4 regions of the Streptomyces sp. NPDC006435 genome follow, and region 2 is predicted to be linked to each of the others. Evidence: riboswitches for the same ligand, from Rfam matches in the RefSeq annotation. Region 2 holds a riboswitch; each other region holds the start of a gene.

What was found. Region 2 has a riboswitch for cyclic di-AMP ahead of ABZZ04_RS06425 (transglycosylase family protein). Riboswitches for the same ligand answer to the same signal wherever they lie in the genome.
Region 1: linked by a shared signal. The riboswitch ahead of ABZZ04_RS14295 (peptidoglycan DD-metalloendopeptidase family protein) and the one ahead of ABZZ04_RS06425 (transglycosylase family protein) in region 2 are both predicted to bind cyclic di-AMP.
Region 3: linked by a shared signal. The riboswitch ahead of ABZZ04_RS13245 (NlpC/P60 family protein) and the one ahead of ABZZ04_RS06425 (transglycosylase family protein) in region 2 are both predicted to bind cyclic di-AMP.
Region 4: linked by a shared signal. The riboswitch ahead of ABZZ04_RS02030 (M23 family metallopeptidase) and the one ahead of ABZZ04_RS06425 (transglycosylase family protein) in region 2 are both predicted to bind cyclic di-AMP.

The regions. Positions count from the first base shown of each region.
Region 1 is NZ_JBEXPY010000011.1:85,578-89,770, reverse strand. Features, by position in the region: gene ABZZ04_RS14305 (STM4011 family radical SAM protein) at 1-274, shown strand, start outside; gene ABZZ04_RS14300 (SGNH/GDSL hydrolase family protein) at 348-1,181, opposite strand; gene ABZZ04_RS14295 (peptidoglycan DD-metalloendopeptidase family protein) at 1,392-2,363, opposite strand; cyclic di-AMP (ydaO/yuaA leader) riboswitch at 2,367-2,519, opposite strand; gene ABZZ04_RS14290 (alpha-galactosidase) at 2,816-4,193, opposite strand, start outside.
Region 2 is NZ_JBEXPY010000004.1:90,775-94,967, reverse strand. Features, by position in the region: gene ABZZ04_RS06435 (cytochrome P450) at 1-449, shown strand, start outside; gene ABZZ04_RS06430 (transglycosylase family protein) at 555-1,574, shown strand; cyclic di-AMP (ydaO/yuaA leader) riboswitch at 1,886-2,057, shown strand; gene ABZZ04_RS06425 (transglycosylase family protein) at 2,061-2,831, shown strand; gene eno (phosphopyruvate hydratase) at 3,189-4,193, shown strand, end outside.
Region 3 is NZ_JBEXPY010000010.1:24,722-28,914, reverse strand. Features, by position in the region: gene pcrA (DNA helicase PcrA) at 1-2,025, opposite strand, end outside; cyclic di-AMP (ydaO/yuaA leader) riboswitch at 2,292-2,461, shown strand; gene ABZZ04_RS13245 (NlpC/P60 family protein) at 2,460-3,623, shown strand; gene ABZZ04_RS13240 (hypothetical protein) at 3,787-4,140, opposite strand.
Region 4 is NZ_JBEXPY010000001.1:447,271-451,463, reverse strand. Features, by position in the region: gene ABZZ04_RS02035 (aldo/keto reductase) at 1-645, opposite strand, end outside; gene ABZZ04_RS02030 (M23 family metallopeptidase) at 907-2,136, opposite strand; cyclic di-AMP (ydaO/yuaA leader) riboswitch at 2,148-2,300, opposite strand; gene ABZZ04_RS02025 (PP2C family protein-serine/threonine phosphatase) at 2,618-3,778, opposite strand; tRNA gene ABZZ04_RS02020 (tRNA-Met) at 3,957-4,030, opposite strand.

The DNA of each region.
Region 1 (4,193 bases), on a different contig from region 2:
GGCGGGGCTGCCCTGCCGGACCGGTGAGTCGGTCGTCTCGGTGGACGGGGAGGGCACGGTGCGGCGCTGCCACTTCGTGCCGGCGGAGCTCGGCAACCTCTACGACGGGAGCTACCGGCGGGCGCTCGGGCCGCGGGCCTGCCCGCTGGCGGTCTGCGACTGCCACATCGGGTACGTGCACCTGGAGACGCTGCCGCTGTACGACGTCTTCGCGGGCGGGGTGCTGGAGCGGATACCGGCGGCGTCGCCGCCGTCCCTCCTCGGACGGGCCTGAGAGGCCCGGATCCGTCCGTCGCACGGCCGGGTCCGGGCCGTCCGCTCCGTCCGGCGCCCGGTGGGAAGCATCCCTAGAGCGGCAGCAGGTCCGGCCGCTTCGCTTCGACGTGGTCGCCGGAGGACTCTCCGCGCAGCCGCCGTCCGATCCACGGCACCAGGTACTCGCGCGCCCAGTGGATGTCGTCGCGCCGCACTTCGAGCGTGCCGCGCTGGGCCTGCGGGGGCCATTCCTGGTCGGGGTCGGCCGGCACCTCCATGCCGAGGACCTGGGCGGCGCGCAGCGCGACCCTGGTGTGTCCCTCGGGCGAGAGGTGGAGCCGGTCGTCGTCCCAGGCGCGCCGGTCCTGGACGGACCGCAGCGACCACAGGTCGAGGACCGGGCACCCGTAGCGGTCCGCGACGGCCCGCACATGGGCGTTGTACGTGGCGATCTTGCCGCGCAGATGGCGCAGCACGGGGACGCCACGGGTGTCGAAGCCGGTGGTGATCATGACCGTCCCGACCGATCCGCTCAGGTCGGCGACCGCGCGCTCGAAGCGCTCGGCCACGTCGTCGGGGTCGGTGCCGGGGCGGATGATGTCGTTGCCGCCCGCGCAGAAGCTCACCAGGTCGGGGGCGAGTTCCTTGGCGCGCGGCACCTGCTCCTCGACGATCTGGTCGAGGAGGCGTCCGCGTACGGCGAGGTTGGCGTACCTGAAGTCCCCGTGGGGATCCGCGTCCGGTCCGGTGTCCGGGAGCTGGTCCGCGAGGAGTACCGCGAACCGGTCCGCCCAGCCGACGAAGGCCCCGTCCGGCCCCGGGTCGCCGACCCCTTCGGTGAAGCTGTCGCCGATCGCCGCGTACGACCCGATGACACCATTTCGGTTGATGACGCCACGTTGATTTTTTCTCGAATCGTCTGCCACAAGCGCTTATCCTGCACCGCTGAATGTGACCTACGCGACCGTAATATGGGGTTGACGGGAGGTGAGATAGACCACCCGGTCAGTTTTTGGCAAAGGGGGAATACGCCGAAGGGGCGGTGCGCCGCCGCGCACCGCCCCTTCCATGTCGCCGGGGTCGGATTCCGCCGTCCGGTTTCCCGGCCGTGCGGATCGGACGTGGATCCGTACGGATCAGACGTAGATGCCGTGCGAGGCCAGGTAGGCGATCGGGTCGATGTCCGAGCCGTACGCCGGACCCGTGCGGACCTCGAAGTGCAGGTGCGGACCGGTGGAGTTGCCGGTGGAGCCGGAGAGGCCGACCTGCTGCCCGGCGCTCACGCTCTGACCCGCCGAGACGGAGAGGGAGGACATGTGGCCGTACTGCGAGTAGCGGCCGTCGGCGTGCTTGATGACGACCTGGTTGCCGTACGCGCCGCCCCAGCCGGCGGTGACGACGGTGCCGGAGGTGATGGCCTTCACACTGGTGCCGGTGGAGACGGGGAAGTCGATCCCGCTGTGGCTGCCGCTGGACCAGTTGGATCCGGAGGCCCGGTAGTTGGTGGTGTGGTTGCCGGGAACCGGGTGGACGTAGCCGGAGCCGGTGCTCTGGGCGGCCGGGGCGGAGGTCGCGGCCTTGGACTCGGCGACGGGCGCGGACTTGACCGGGGCCGACTCGGCCGGGGCGGCCTGGGCCGGGGCCGACTTCTTCGCGACCGACGGCGCCGAGGGGGCCTTCGACGGGAGGGAGGAGCCGGTGCCCGTGCCGGTGGACGCGGCGCCGGCGGACGCCTTGCCGCCGAGGGTCAGCTTCATGCCCGGGAAGATCAGGCCGGGGTTCTCGCCGACGATCTGGCGGTTGTCCTGGTACAGCTTCTGCCAGCCGCCCTGGACCTTGTACTCGGCGGCGATCTTCGCCAGGTAGTCGCCGGTGACGACGGAGTACGTCGTGGTGGCGGGAGCCTGCTTCTGCGCGACCGGCTGGGCGTGCGTGGTGGTGACGGGGGCCTTCTGCGGCACGACGGCCGGGGCGGCCTGCTCCGCGGCGTGGGCGCCGGTGGCGCCGAGCAGCGGGAGCGCGATGACGGCGCCGCCGGCGCTCGCCGCGACGACGCCGCGGGCGATGGGGCCGGCCTTGGGACGACGGTGCTTACCCGATATGGGCATGAAGTGTTTCCTCTCCGGCGCCTGCGAGGTGAGCTGTCGGGTTCGGGCTGGAGATGCCCGGCCGCGCGAACGCGACTTCACCCCTAGCCGACCGGATACCGGTCGGCGGCTTACCTGGTTCCCCCGCTCCTGCCACGCGATCAGTGGATGTGAATTCCGGGCGGCGGCAGGATTGGGCGGTCCGTCCGGATTGACGGTGACCGTAGGCGAGCCGGGACGTCGAGAACAAGCCATGGGTTCCACCCCGGATTCCGCACCCGGGAAATCGGTGCGGAATTCCGGTCACACTCCGTGGATTAAGGATCATGCCTTTCCGCGCCGCGCACGGAATTCCCGACCGCCCCTTCGCCACACACCGTCACGGATATGATCCCGCTCACGAGCGGGCAACCATCTCCCCCGCACCCGGGGCAAGTTGCACCAAAAGGAACATTACGGACACACTTCGCAGGTCATCCCTTCCGAAGCCTCAGCACGCGCGCGTCGAGATCCCCCCGGAGCCCGGTGTGCAGTCCGCGGTGCAGCAGCACCGAACCGTGGTGCACCGCCCCCGTGTCCAGGCAGGTGTACGTGGCCCCGGGGTCGATCCCGCGCAGCCGCAGGGCCGGGGGCCGCTCCCGGTGGCGCTGGGTCTCCAGCCACATCAGGACCACGGTCTCCTCGCCGCGGACGTACTGGACCGCGCTGAGGCCGCCGTCCGGGGGGCGCAGCCGGTACAGCTCGCCGTGCTGCACCACCGGCCGGATCTCCTTGTACAGATCCACCCATTCCCGCGCCTCGGCGAGCTCCTCCCCGCTCCACTTCGCGAGGTCCCCGCCGATGCCGAGCACCCCGGCCATCGCACTCACGAAACGGAAGCGCAGGGAGCTGACCCTGTCGTTGAACTGGACGTTCGGACTGTCGGTGACCCAGGCGGCCATCACCCGGGCCGGGTGAATCTGACCGAAGCCCTCCTGGATGGCGAGCCGGTCCAGCGGGTCGGTGTTGTCGGAGGTCCACACCTGGTCCGTACGGGACAGGATTCCCAGGTCGATCCGCCCGCCACCGCCCGAGCAGGACTCGAACGCGACGGAGGGGTGCGCGGCCCCGAGCCGGTCGATCAGTGCGTACAGGCCGTCCACGTGCTCGATCCAGAGCTTCTGCGGATACTCCTCGCCCGGCCACCCCGCATCGGTGAAACAGCGGTTGAAATCCCATTTCACATAGTCGATGGGCGCGCTGGAGAGCAGGGTGTCCAGCTGCCCCAGGAGATATTCGCGCACATCGGCGCGGGCCAGGTTCAGCACCAGCTGATTGCGGTACTCGGTCCGCTTCCTGCCCGGGAAGTGCTGCACCCAGTCGGGGTGCGCACGATAGAGATCACTGTCCGGGTTGACCATTTCCGGTTCGACCCAGATACCGAACTGCATGCCGAGTGCGTGCACTTCGTCCGCGAGCGGCTTCAGCCCCTCGGGAAAGCGGTCCGGATTCGGCGTCCAGTCGCCGAGCCCGGCCCGGTCGCTGGTCCGCCGCCCGAACCACGCGTCGTCCACGACGAAGAGTTCCACGCCCACCCCGGCGGCGCGGGCGGCGAGGGCGCGCTGCTGCTCCAGCGAGACGTCGAAGCCGGCCGCCTCCCAGGAGTTGTAGAGCACCGGCCGGAGGCTCTCCGCGTCCGGGACCACATGGGCCAGCTGCCAGGCGTGCCAGGCGCGGCTCGCCCCGCCGAACCCCCGCCCGCTCCACAGACCGGCGAACACGGGTGTGGTGTACGACTCCCCCGGGGCGAGCCGCAGCAGTCCGGAGTCGTCGTGGCCGGCGCCGCCGGTGATCTGCACGAGCCCGTCGGGA
Region 2 (4,193 bases):
GGGGCGGGCTGCTGGAGACCGGGATCGAGGAGCTGCTGCGGTACGACGGTCCGGTCGAGCTGGCGACCTGGCGGTTCGCCACCGAGCCGCTGACGCTCGGCGGTCAGGACATCGCGGCCGGGGATCCCGTGCTCGTGGTGCTCGCCGCCGCCGACCGCGACCCGGAACGCTTCACGGACCCCGACACCCTGGACCTCGCGCGGCGTGACAATCAGCACCTCGGGTACGGGCACGGCATCCACTACTGCCTGGGCGCGCCGCTCGCCCGGCTGGAGGGCCGGACCGCGCTCACCACGCTGCTGAGACGCCTTCCCGACCTGCGGCTCGCGGTGGAATCCGGTGATTTGCGGTGGCGTGGCGGGCTCATCATGCGCGGACTGCGCACCCTCCCGGTGGAGTTCACGCCGGAGTCCGGGCGGCCCGGAAGTGACGCCTCGTCAACTCTGTGACTTTTACGTGATCCGCGCTGCATCGACTTGTGACTCCCGTTCGAGTCCAGCTAGGTTCACCGTTCGACCCACCAGTCACACGTCAGCTACACGGAAGGCAACCCCATGGGCTCCGCGAACGGCAAACACCGTCGCCCCCGTCAGGCACCCGCCATCGTCGTCGCCGCGGGCGTGACCGGGTCCGCCATCGCCATCCCGCTGCTCGGCGCGTCCGGTGCGCACGCGGCCGACGCCACGACCTGGGACCGGGTGGCCGAGTGCGAGAGCGGCGGCACATGGAGCGCCGACTTCGGCAACGGCTCCTACGGCGGGCTCCAGCTCTCGCCGGAGACCTGGAAGGCGTACGGCGGCGAGTCGTACGCCGAGCGCGCCGACCTCGCCAGCCGGGCGCAGCAGATTGCCGTGGCCCAGAAGGTCCTGGAGGACCAGGGGCCGCAGGCGTGGCCCAGCTGTGCGGTCATCTCCGGCCTCGCGACGGACGGGACGCTGCCCGGCGTCGACCCGGGGACCGCGCCCTCCGTCGACCCGGGGCAGGACGGCAAGTCCACCGGGAAGCCGTCGAAGACCCCGGCCGACGAGGCCGGCCCGTCGGACGGCGCCACGGGCGACACGGACGGCGCGGGTGCGGTGGACGGCGAGGACGGTTCGTCCGGACCGGGCGGCGCCGACGAGCCGTCGGGGACGGTCACGCCGTCGCCGGATCCCTCGTCCACAACCCCCACGACCCCGCCCGCGGAGGGCTCCGCGGAGGGCTCCACGGAGGACCCTGCCGACACGCCCGGGAAGTCCGTCCCGTCCGGTTCACCTGAATCGTCCAGCGGTCAGGGCGGCAAGCATCGCGGCGCCCCGGCCGTCGAGAACGGCCGCGGGGCCGGCGCCGACGAGGGCCGCGAGTCGGGCCGTCACGCCTCCCGCGGCGGTGACGGCGCGCGCGACACGGATGCCCCGGTCGCCGCCGACCCGTACACCGTCCGCCCCGGTGACAACCTCTGGGCCATCGCCGACGAGCAGAAGGTCCCTGGTGGGTGGGCCGCGCTGTACGAGGCGAACAGGGCCGAGGTCGGCTCCGACCCGGACCTCATCCTTCCCGGCCAGCGGCTCGACCTCGATGTGAGGGCCGAGTGAGAGCCGAGTGAGAGCGGCCTGACAACCGGCTGAAAAAGACCCCGAAACCGGGGCAGTTCAGGGGCCTATGTCCACTTATGCGTAAGTGAGACATGGGTCTCTTTGCGTCAACTGGCGTGTCGCGCGCCGGGAACCCCCGCACATCGGGTCCGACCTGCGGAAACAACAGATCCTCAGATGCAAGTAAGGGCTTATTGTCCGATGTGTCCATCTTTGAATGTGGGGGTTGCGTATGTTTACGGTCGGAACCGCTCGCACCGCGGGCCCCGTCGACCGTCACGCCGAATCCTGCCGTCGGTCGGAGGGAACAGACGCGTAAAGCGCCGTAGGCAGGAGCGGGGGACCCAGGTAGGCGCCGGCCCCGATCGTCGAAGGACGCATCAGGACCGGCTTGGGGTGAAGTCGCGTGCTAGGACGTGCGACCGGGCAACTCACTTGGCCCGAACCCGACAGCTCACCTCGTAGGCGTCGGTGAGGAGAAGTTCCATGCTGTTTTCCAGCAAGGGCAAGCACCGCCGCCCGTCCAAGGCCGTCCGCATCGCCACGCTCGCCGGTGTCACCGGTGCCGCCGTCGCCGCCCCCCTGATGGGTGCGACCAGCGCCTCCGCCGCCTCCGTCGCCACCTGGGACGCCGTCGCCCAGTGCGAGTCCGGTGGCAACTGGTCGATCAACACCGGCAACGGCTACTACGGTGGCCTGCAGTTCTCCCAGTCCAGCTGGGCCGCCGCCGGTGGTCTGCAGTACGCCCCCCGCGCCGACCTGGCCACCAAGGCCCAGCAGATCGCCACCGCCGAGCGCCTCCTCGACTTGCAGGGCCCGGGTGCCTGGGCCTGCGCCGGTGCCGGCGGCCTGACCAACGACGGCGTCGACCCGGGCGTCGACACCGGCTCCTCCGGCTCCACCGAGAAGTCCGGCTCCACCCAGCAGCAGAGCACCCCGGCCGCCCCGAAGCAGCAGTCGCAGCCGACCCGCCAGGCCCAGCCGAAGCAGGAGCGCACCGAGGCCCCCGCCGCCTCCCGCTCCGAGCGCTCCGCCGCCCCGCGGGCCGAGGCCAAGAAGACCGTCACCACCCCGACCGGCAAGAAGGTCAAGAAGGGCGACGGCGAGTACAAGGTCGTCACCGGCGACTCGCTGAGCAAGATCGCCGCCGACCAGGACGTCGAGGGCGGCTGGCAGAAGCTGTTCGAGCTGAACAAGGACATCGTCGAGAACGCCGACCTGATCTACCCGGGTCAGCAGCTGCACCTGACGAAGTAGCCGGGACCCTCTCCTCCCCGGCGGCCCCGGCCCGCGCGACCCTCCGTACGCGCGGGCCGGGGTTTCCGCCTTCCCGCCGCGCGGACGGCCCCGGCCCTCACGGGCGGGCCCCCGCCGCCGGAGTCCTCCTCCCCGTAAGGGGGAGGGGTGCCCGTAAAAGGGGAGGGACTGTTCAACTCCTGTAGTTACCAGCCGGTAAAAATCTGGTCTTTCATCCCGCATTGTCCGCCCCCGGGTCCTTTTTCGTCCCAGGGGACGGGCGGTCGTCGGGCTGATCGGGCCGGGCCGGTTAGGCTCTTGTCGCAAGGCCAAAGCGACCCTGCACAACCAGCGTCATATCCCAGAAGGAGATGCCTCGTGCCGTCCATCGACGTCGTCGTAGCCCGGGAAATCCTCGACTCCCGCGGAAACCCCACGGTCGAGGTCGAGGTCGGCCTCGACGACGGCAGCACGGGCCGTGCTGCCGTCCCGTCCGGCGCCTCCACCGGTGCGTTCGAGGCCATCGAGCTTCGTGACGGTGACCCCAACCGCTACCAGGGCAAGGGCGTCGAGAAGGCCGTCCTCGCCGTGATCGAGCAGATCGGCCCGGAGCTCGTCGGCTACGACGCCACCGAGCAGCGGCTGATCGACCAGGCGATGTTCGACCTGGACGCCACGGAGAACAAGGGCTCGCTCGGCGCCAACGCCATCCTCGGCGTCTCGCTGGCCGTCGCCCACGCCGCGTCCGAGGCCTCGGACCTGCCGCTGTTCCGCTACCTGGGCGGCCCGAACGCGCACCTGCTGCCCGTTCCGATGATGAACATCCTCAACGGCGGTTCGCACGCCGACTCCAACGTGGACATCCAGGAGTTCATGATCGCCCCGATCGGCGCGGAGTCCTTCTCCGAGGCCCTGCGCTGGGGTGCCGAGGTCTACCACACGCTGAAGAAGGTCCTGAAGGCCAAGGGCCTGTCGACCGGCCTCGGTGACGAGGGCGGCTTCGCGCCGAACCTGGACTCGAACCGCGCCGCCCTCGACCTCATCCTGGAAGCCGTCAAGGAAGCCGGCTACGTCCCGGGCAAGGACATCGCGCTCGCGCTCGACGTCGCCGCGTCCGAGTTCTACAAGGACGGCAAGTACGAGTTCGAGGGCAAGTCCCGCTCGGCCGCCGAGATGACCGAGTACTACGAGGAGCTCGTCTCCGCGTACCCGCTGGTCTCCATCGAGGACCCGCTGTACGAGGACGACTGGGCCGGCTGGAAGGTCATCACCGACAAGCTCGGCTCCAAGGTCCAGCTCGTCGGCGACGACCTGTTCGTCACCAACCCGGAGCGCCTGGCCCGCGGCATCGAGGAGGGCTCCGCCAACGCCCTGCTCGTCAAG
Region 3 (4,193 bases), on a different contig from region 2:
CTGGCCCAGCGCCCGCATGTGCGGGAAGACGCCGTCCTCCAGGCCGGTCAGGAAGACCACCGGGAATTCGAGGCCCTTCGCGGTGTGCAGCGTCATGAGCGTGATGACGCCGGAGCCGTCCTCGTCCTCGTCGGGGATCTGGTCGGAGTCGGCGACGAGGGCCACCTTCTCCAGGAACTCGGCGAGCGTGCCCGTACCGGTGGCGACCGCGGGGGTGCCGTCCTCCGCGCCCTCCCCGGCCGCCGCCGCGCGCTCCTGCTCGAATTCGAGGGCCACCGAGGCGAGTTCCTGGAGGTTCTCGATCCGGGTCTCGTCCTGCGGGTCGGTGGACGCCTGGAGTTCGGCCAGGTAGCCCGTGCGTTCCAGGACGGCCTCCAGGACCACCGCGGGGCCCGCGCCGGACTCGACGATCGTGCGCAGCTCCTCCATCAGCGTGTTGAACCGCTTGACGGCGTTGGCCGACCGGGCCGCCATGCCGTACGCCTCGTCGACCCGGCGCAGCGCCTGCGGGAAGGTGATCCGCTCCCGCAGGGACAGGGCGTCGATCATCGCCTCGGCGCGGTCGCCGATGCCGCGCTTGGGCACGTTGAGGATGCGGCGCAGCGGGACGGTGTCCTCCGGATTGGCGAGGACGCGCAGGTAGGCCAGGATGTCCCGGACCTCCTTGCGCTCGTAGAAGCGCACGCCGCCGACGACCTTGTAGGGCAGGCCGACGCGGATGAAGATCTCCTCGAAGACACGGGACTGGGCGTTCGTGCGGTAGAAGATCGCGACGTCACCGGCTTTGGCGTCGCCCGCGTCGGTGAGCCGGTCGATCTCGTCCGCGACGAACTGCGCCTCGTCGTGCTCGGTGTCGGCGACGTAGCCGGTGATCCGGGCACCCGTACCGGCGTTCGTCCACAGGTTCTTGGGACGGCGGCTCTCGTTGCGTTCGATGACCGCGTTGGCGGCGGACAGGATCGTCTGCGTGGAGCGGTAGTTCTGCTCCAGGAGGATCGTGGTCGCGTCCGGGTAGTCCTCCTCGAACTGGAGGATGTTGCGGATGGTCGCGCCGCGGAAGGCGTAGATCGACTGGTCGGCGTCGCCCACGACGCACAGCTCGGCCGGGGCGTCGTTCTCGCCCGTCGGCCCGACCAGTTCCCGCACGAGGGTGTACTGGGCGTGGTTGGTGTCCTGGTACTCGTCGACCAGGACGTGCCGGAAGCGGCGGCGGTAGTGCTCGGCGACGTCGGGGAACGCCTGGAGCAGGTGGACCGTCGTCATGATGATGTCGTCGAAGTCCAGCGCGTTGGCCTCGCGCAGCCGGGACTGGTACATCGTGTACGCCTGGGCGAGCGTCTTCTCGAAACCGTCGGCTGCCTGGCCGGCGAAGGTCTCCTCGTCGATCAGCTCGTTCTTCAGGTTGGAGACCTTGGCCGTGAACGACTTCGGCGGGAAGCGCTTCGGGTCCAGGTCGAGATCGCGGCAGACCAGCGCCATCAGCCGCTTGGAGTCGGCCGCGTCGTAGATCGAGAACGACGAGGTGAAGCCGAGCTTCTTCGACTCGCGGCGCAGGATGCGCACGCACGCGCTGTGGAAAGTCATGACCCACATGGCGTTGGCGCGCGGTCCGACGAGCTGCTCGACGCGCTCCTTCATCTCGCCCGCGGCCTTGTTGGTGAAGGTGATCGCCAGGATCTGGCCGGGGTGCACCCCGCGCTCGGCCAGGAGGTGGGCGATCCGGTGGGTCAGCACCCGGGTCTTCCCGGAGCCGGCCCCGGCGACGATGAGCAGCGGGGAGCCCGCGTGCACGACGGCGGCGCGCTGCTCGGTGTTCAGCCCGTCGAGGAGCGCCGCGGGGTCGATGACGGGGCGGGGGGCACCGTCGCGGTAGTACGCGTCCCTGGGCTGCGGCGGCCCGTCGAACACGTCCCCGAAGAGCCCCTCCGGCACCTCTTCGGGTGCGGCGTCCTCGGGGGGCGGCGGGGGCTCTTCCTCCGAGTGCTGGAGGCCGGCCAGGAAACTGTCGTCAAAGAGGCTGCTCATCGCTTGTCGAGTCTAAGCCGCCGCACAGACACCCGGCGGGCCCTTGCCCAACCGCCCCCCGGCACCCGCACGCCGGACACACACCGGACACGCACCGGGAGCGGGTGCGCACACCGCGTGAGGGGTTCCGGCCCCCGGCCGCCCCCGCCACCCAGGTCACGAAAATGTATCGGGCATATCGAACATCGACCTTCCCAGCGGCACACCGGTTGGCTAGCGTGCACGACCGGGCCGCCCGTACCCCCTTTGCGGCGAACCACGCCGAGCGGGCGCCCGCGCCGAATCCGGACTGCCCTCGCGGGCGTTCGGAGCCGGGGACCCAACAGGCAGCACCGGGGTGAATCGGTCCTCATCCCCCACTGAACGGACCGTAGGGCAACCTTCCGTTCCGCCCGAACCCGACAGCTAACCCGGCAGGCGGTCCACGGAAGGAGATGCCCGACTTGGCATCGCACCGCAAACCGCGCCCCCGGACGTTCAGCAACGCACCGGCCGTCGGGCTCACCACGGCGGCGCTGGCGTCCGTGACCCTGCTCTCCACGCAGAGCGCCACGGCCGCGCCCGACCCGAAGCCCGGCATCGAGGACGTCCAGAAGAAGGTCGACGACCTCTACCGGCAGGCGGGCACCGCGACCCAGAAGTACAACCTGGCCAAGGAGGCCTCCACCGCCCAGCGCGCCAAGGTCCGGGCCCTGCTGGACGACGTGGCCGAGCGCGCCGACGAGCTCAACGAAGCGCGCCGGACGCTCGGCGCCTACGCCGCCGCGCAGTACCGCAACGGCTCCATCGCGCCGACCGCCACCTTCTTCCTGGCCGACGACCCGCAGGCGTACTTCGACCAGAGCCGGCTGATGGACCGGATGACCAGCCGGCAGCAGAAGGCGGTCACCGACTTCCAGGCCCAGCAGGCCAGGGCGGCGAAGAAGCGCTCCGAGGCGGTACGGAGCCTGGAGACCCTGACGACGACCCAGGCCACGCTGCGCACCAGCAAGCAGGACGTCCAGAAGAAGCTGGGCGAGGCGCGCACGCTGCTGTCGAAGCTGACCGCCGAGGAGAAGGCGCGGCTCGCGGCGCTGGAGCGGGAGAAGGAGGCGGAGGCCGGGCGCAAGGCCGAGGAGCTGGCGAAGCAGCAGGCCGCCGCCAAGGCAGAGGCGGACCGCAAGGCCGAGGAGGCCGCGAAGGAGGCGGGTTCCGGCAGCGGTACGGGTACAGGTACGGGCACCGGGACCGGCTCGGACAGCGACGCCACCAGCAGGACGGACAAGGTGCTCGCCTTCGCCAGGGCCCAGATAGGCAAGCCGTACGTCTGGGGCGCGACCGGCCCGGACTCGTACGACTGCTCCGGGCTCACCCAGGCGGCGTGGAAGGCGGCGGGCGTCGACCTCCCGCGCACCACCTGGGACCAGGTGAAGGTCGGCACCCGGGTCGCCACGGCGGACCTGCGGCCGGGCGACCTCGTCTTCTTCTACGACGACATCAGCCACGTCGGCATCTACAAGGGCGACGGGATGATGATCCACGCGCCGAAGCCCGGGGCCGACGTGCGCGAGGAGTCGATCTACTACATGCCGATCTACGGCAGCGTGCGCCCGGCGTAGCGGCCGTACCGCCCGGCCTCCGGCCGCCGGACGGGCTCGCCGCTCCGAGCCCGTCCGGCACACCGGGGCCCCCGCCCAGTGCGGCGGGGCAGCGACCGGGCCCGGGGCCGTGCGAACTCAGGGCCCCCGGGCGGGCCCGGGGCCGGGCAGGTTCAGGGCCGGCTCAGGTCCAGAGCGTGGCGATGAAGATGTTGGCGAGCGTCAGGCCGCCGACCGCCGCGAAGGCACCCTTGTCGACCGTCTCCTCGTCCCGCTTGACGTAGACGAGCGCGAGGATGGCGACCAGGATCAGCGTCTTGACCCCGATCTTGATGTTGTTCACGTGGCCGCCGTCGGCCTCGTTCAGCCCGACCAGCGCGACGCCGGTGACCAGCATGGTCAGCGCACCGTGCAGCATCGCCGGCACGAACCGGGCCGTGCCCGCGCCCATCGCCTTCATCTGGGTCAGGAAACCACCCAGCAGCGAGGCGATGCCGATGATGTGCAGGGCGACGAAGACATGAATGAGTACGTCCATGAGGCCGCAGCCTAGCCCCGCCCATATCACCACCCTGCAGGCAGGTGCGACTT
Region 4 (4,193 bases), on a different contig from region 2:
GGAGGCCAGGGCGTAGTACGGCACGGCGGCGAGCCCGGCGCGGGCGGCCGTGTCCTGGAGCTCGCCCTCGTAGGTGTCGCGGGAGACCAGGTTGTAGTGCGGCTGGAGGGCGACGTAGCGCGCCAGCCCCTCGCGCTCCGAGAAGTCCAGGGACGCCCGGAGCCGCTCGGCGCTGATGTTGGAGGCGGCGATCTCCCGGACCTTGCCCTCCTTCACCAGCTGGTCCAGGGCGGTGATGATCTCCTCGACCGGCACGGTCTCGTCGTCGAAGTGCGTGTAGTAGAGGTCGATGTGGTCGGTGCCGAGCCGGCGCAGCGACTCCTCGGCGGCGGCCTTGACGGTGGCGGAGGAGAGCCCCTTGTACTCGGGGTGGGCGCCGCCCTTCGTGGCGACGACGACGTCGGAACGGTTGCCGCGCGCGGCGAGCCACTTGCCGATGACGGTCTCGGACTCACCGCCCTCGTTGCCCGGGACCCAGGCCGAGTACACGTCGGCGGTGTCGATGAAGTTGCCCCCGGCCTCGACGTAGGCGTCCAGCACGGCGAACGACTGCGCCTCGTCGGCGGTCCAGCCGAAGACGTTGCCACCGAGTGCGAGCGGGAAGACCTGGAGGTCGGAGGAGCCCAGCTTACGAAGAGAAGTCATAAGTGGATCAACGAATTCCAACGGGCCCGCTATTCCGACGGGCTCGTTGTTTCCTGCGGGTTCGTCGTTCCCGACGGGTTCGTTCGGGTTCGCTGTCCCCGACAGCCCGTCGGCCCGTCGGCCCGTCGGCCCGGTCGGGACTGCCGTTCCGGGTTCCGGGTCCTGTGCCGCTCAAGACGAACCGGCAGCCCTGACGTCGGGGGGTGAGCGTCAGGACTGCCGGGGTTCATGGGCCGGTGGACCGGGTCGGGCCGGGTCGCCTCAGATGTTGAGGCCCTTGCCGCGGAGCCAGGCCATCGGGTCGACGCCCGTGCCGTCGGGGGTGTGGATCTCCAGGTGGAGGTGCGGTCCGGTCACGTTGCCGGTCGCACCGACCCGGCCGATGGTCTCGCCGGTGGTGACCTTCTGGCCGACGCCGACGCCGATCGAGGACTGGTGGCAGTACCAGATCTCCGTACCGTCCTCCAGCTCCAGCACCGTGCGGTAGCCGTACGAACCGGCCAGACCGGCCGACTTGATCGTGCCGCTGTGCACGGCCTTGATCGGGGTTCCGGTCGGGGCGGCGAAGTCGAGGCCGGTGTGGTGGCCGGAGGACCACATCGAACCGGCCTGCCCGAAGGTCGAGGTGATCGTGTACGAGAAGGTCGGAACGGCGTAGCTGGCGGCGAGCTTGGCGAGCCGCGCGGCCTCCGCCTTCTTCTTGGCCTCCTCCTCCGCCTTCTTCTTCTCGGCGGCGGCCTTGGCCTCGGCCTCGTCCTGCTGCTTCTTCGCCTCGGCGGCGGCCTTCTCGGCGGCCACCTTCTCCTCGGCGGCCTTGGCCTCGGCGACGGCCGCGTCCTGCTGCTGCTCGGCCTGCTGGAGGATGCGGACACGGAGCGCCTCGCCCGCGTCCGTCCTGCCCTGCTCGGCCTCGGCGACGGTGATGCCGGCGGAGGTCAGCGGGGCGGTGGCGGTGACGTCCTCGGACGCGTCCTTGTCCGAGTCGTCGGAGAACAGTGCGCCCACGCCGGGAAGTGACGCGGCGTCGGGGAGGTTCTCCGTGATGGAGTCGGGGACGGAGATGGAGACCGGCGGCTTGCTCTGCGCGGTGGCCATGCCGCCCGCACCGACCGCCGCGATGACGCCGACGCCCAGCACCGTCGAACTGCGGGCGAGTCCGCTGCGCTGCTTGGCGACGCGGTGCCGGCCGCGCACGGGGCGGACGGACTCCTCGGTGGGGTTCCACTCCTCCAGGCTGCGCGCGGGCTCGCCGCCGTTGCCCTCGGCGCGGAAGTCGCCGCCGAAGCCGTCGTTGAAGTCACCGCTGAACTCGGTGGTGAAGTCGCCGCCATGGCCGGTGCCGTAGTCGCTGCCGTACGCCGTCGTCACCGTCCCGGTGGCCGCCGCGTCGGAACCGAAGTCGGAGCCGCGCTGCGCGGGGAAGTCGGAGCCGAAGCCGTAGTCGGGGGTGAACCGGGACGGGACCTCGGGGGCAGGCTTGTTGGACGCCACGGGGGCGCACTCCTTTCCTTCCTTCTCGCCTACCGGGTTAGCTGACGGGTTCGGAGCAGGAAGGTCTCCTACGGGCTCCTCTGCCTCTCACGAGACACAGGCGTCCGATTCACCCCATATAGGTGGTTCCCCGGTTCCCTTGCGGAATTCGGCGCTCGCGCACGGTGCCGCCACTGGCGACGGCTGGGACGACCGCGCTGCGTTATCGAACGTTAATAGACACCGGGGCCGCATTCCAAGCTGTTCCCACTGATCGTTCACGTCTTTGGCCTGGACTTTACGGGACATAACTCAATGAAAACGTATGAGTTGACCGCACCTCAGTCATTATCCCGTTTCTGACGTTGCGTCAAACGTTATGCGGAGCGGCGCCTTTCGATTACGTACGGTGGCATCGCGAACGGAAGGAACGGAACCGGCCCCGCGCCCACCCCGCAACCATTCCCGCATCCTCCTCCCGCGCCTCCCCTCACGCCTCCCCTCACGCCTCCTCCAGGCCGACGATCCGCACGGTCCTGCGCCGGTCCGGCTGACCCTCCGCCGGACACATGACCGCGAGCAGCGCCATGTCGTCGGTCGTCTCGCCGCCCGTGTGCAGGCGCACGTCGTCGGTCAGCGCGGACAGCAGCTCCTCGGGCCCCGGGAAGATCCGCCCGCGCAGCCGGTCCGCCGGATCGTAGAAGACCCCTTCGACGTTCCGCGCCTCGGAGAGGCCGTCCGTGTACAGGAGCAGGGTCGTCCCGGCCGGCAGGTCCCACTCGTCCGTCCGCTGCGACCACGCGCCCAGGCCCATCCCGAGCGGCAGCGCGGGCTCGGTGGGCCTCAGCACCTCCAGCGCCCCGTCGGGATGCAGCAGGATCGGTTCGGGGTGGCCGCGGTTGACGACGCGCACCCGGGACAGCCCGGACGGGATCTCCGCCAGCACGGCGGTGATGAACCCCTCCAGCGCGTCGAGCCCGCCCCTCCTCGTCTCCTCCCGCGCCAGCGCCCGCTCCAGCCGCCACGCCACGCCCTCCAGCGAGCGCTCCTGCTCCGCCGCCTCGCGGAACGCCCCGATGACCACCGCCACCGTCCCCACGGCTTCGAGGCCCTTGCCCCGCACGTCCCCGACCACCAGGCGCACCCCGTACGGGGTGTCCGTCACGGCGAACAGGTCGCCGCCGACGAACTCGTCCGCCTGCGCCGCCACGTAACGCGCCGCCACGTGCAGTCCGCCGATCCGCTCGGACGGCTTCGGCAGCACCGCGCGCATGGCGGTCTCCGCGATGGCCCGCGCGGAGGCCAGCTGCTCGTTGCCGCGCCGCACCACCGTGTTGATCACGACCGCGAGGACCGAGACGGTGGCCAGGGTCAGCAGCTCGATCAGCGGCACCACTTCGGGCAGCGTGCTGCTGGACAGCCGCAGCGCGATGACGGCCAGCATCGAGGCGATACCGGTGCGGACGGTGCTGGACAGCGAGAAGAACGGGGCGGCGATCAGCGGCGCCGCGACGAACAGCGGGATGGCGGTGAAGGTCGGCGGCGTGAAGGCGTCGAAGACCAGCCCGCCGATGATCATCAGGGCGGGCATCGCCCGCACGAACCGCCGGGTGCCGACGCCGCCCTCGGCGTGCCCGCCGCGCCGCTGTTCCCGCTTCCACACCACCCGTTGGTCTCCTGCCCGGTACGTCCGCGGCTGCGGACGGAACCGCGCCCCGCCCCCAGACTCCCCGGAACGGAACGACGCGGCGACCGCTCATCGGCCAATGGAGGGATCTGGGCGGGAGAACGAAACGAGTCAGGCCCGGCACGCTGCATGCGTGCCGGGCCTGACTCTTCAGTAGCGGGGACAGGATTTGAACCTGCGACCTCTGGGTTATGAGCCCAGCGAGCTACCGAGCTGCTCCACCCCGCGTCGGTGAACACCACTCTACGCCATTCCCGGCGCTCCCATGACCACTCGGGTTCCCCGGGGCTTCACCCGGGCCGCATCCGGCACACGGACCGCACCGACGGGCGAGGGGTCGGACCCCTGCCCGGACCTGGCCCCGGACGGCGCGCGCTTGTCGATATGCGGT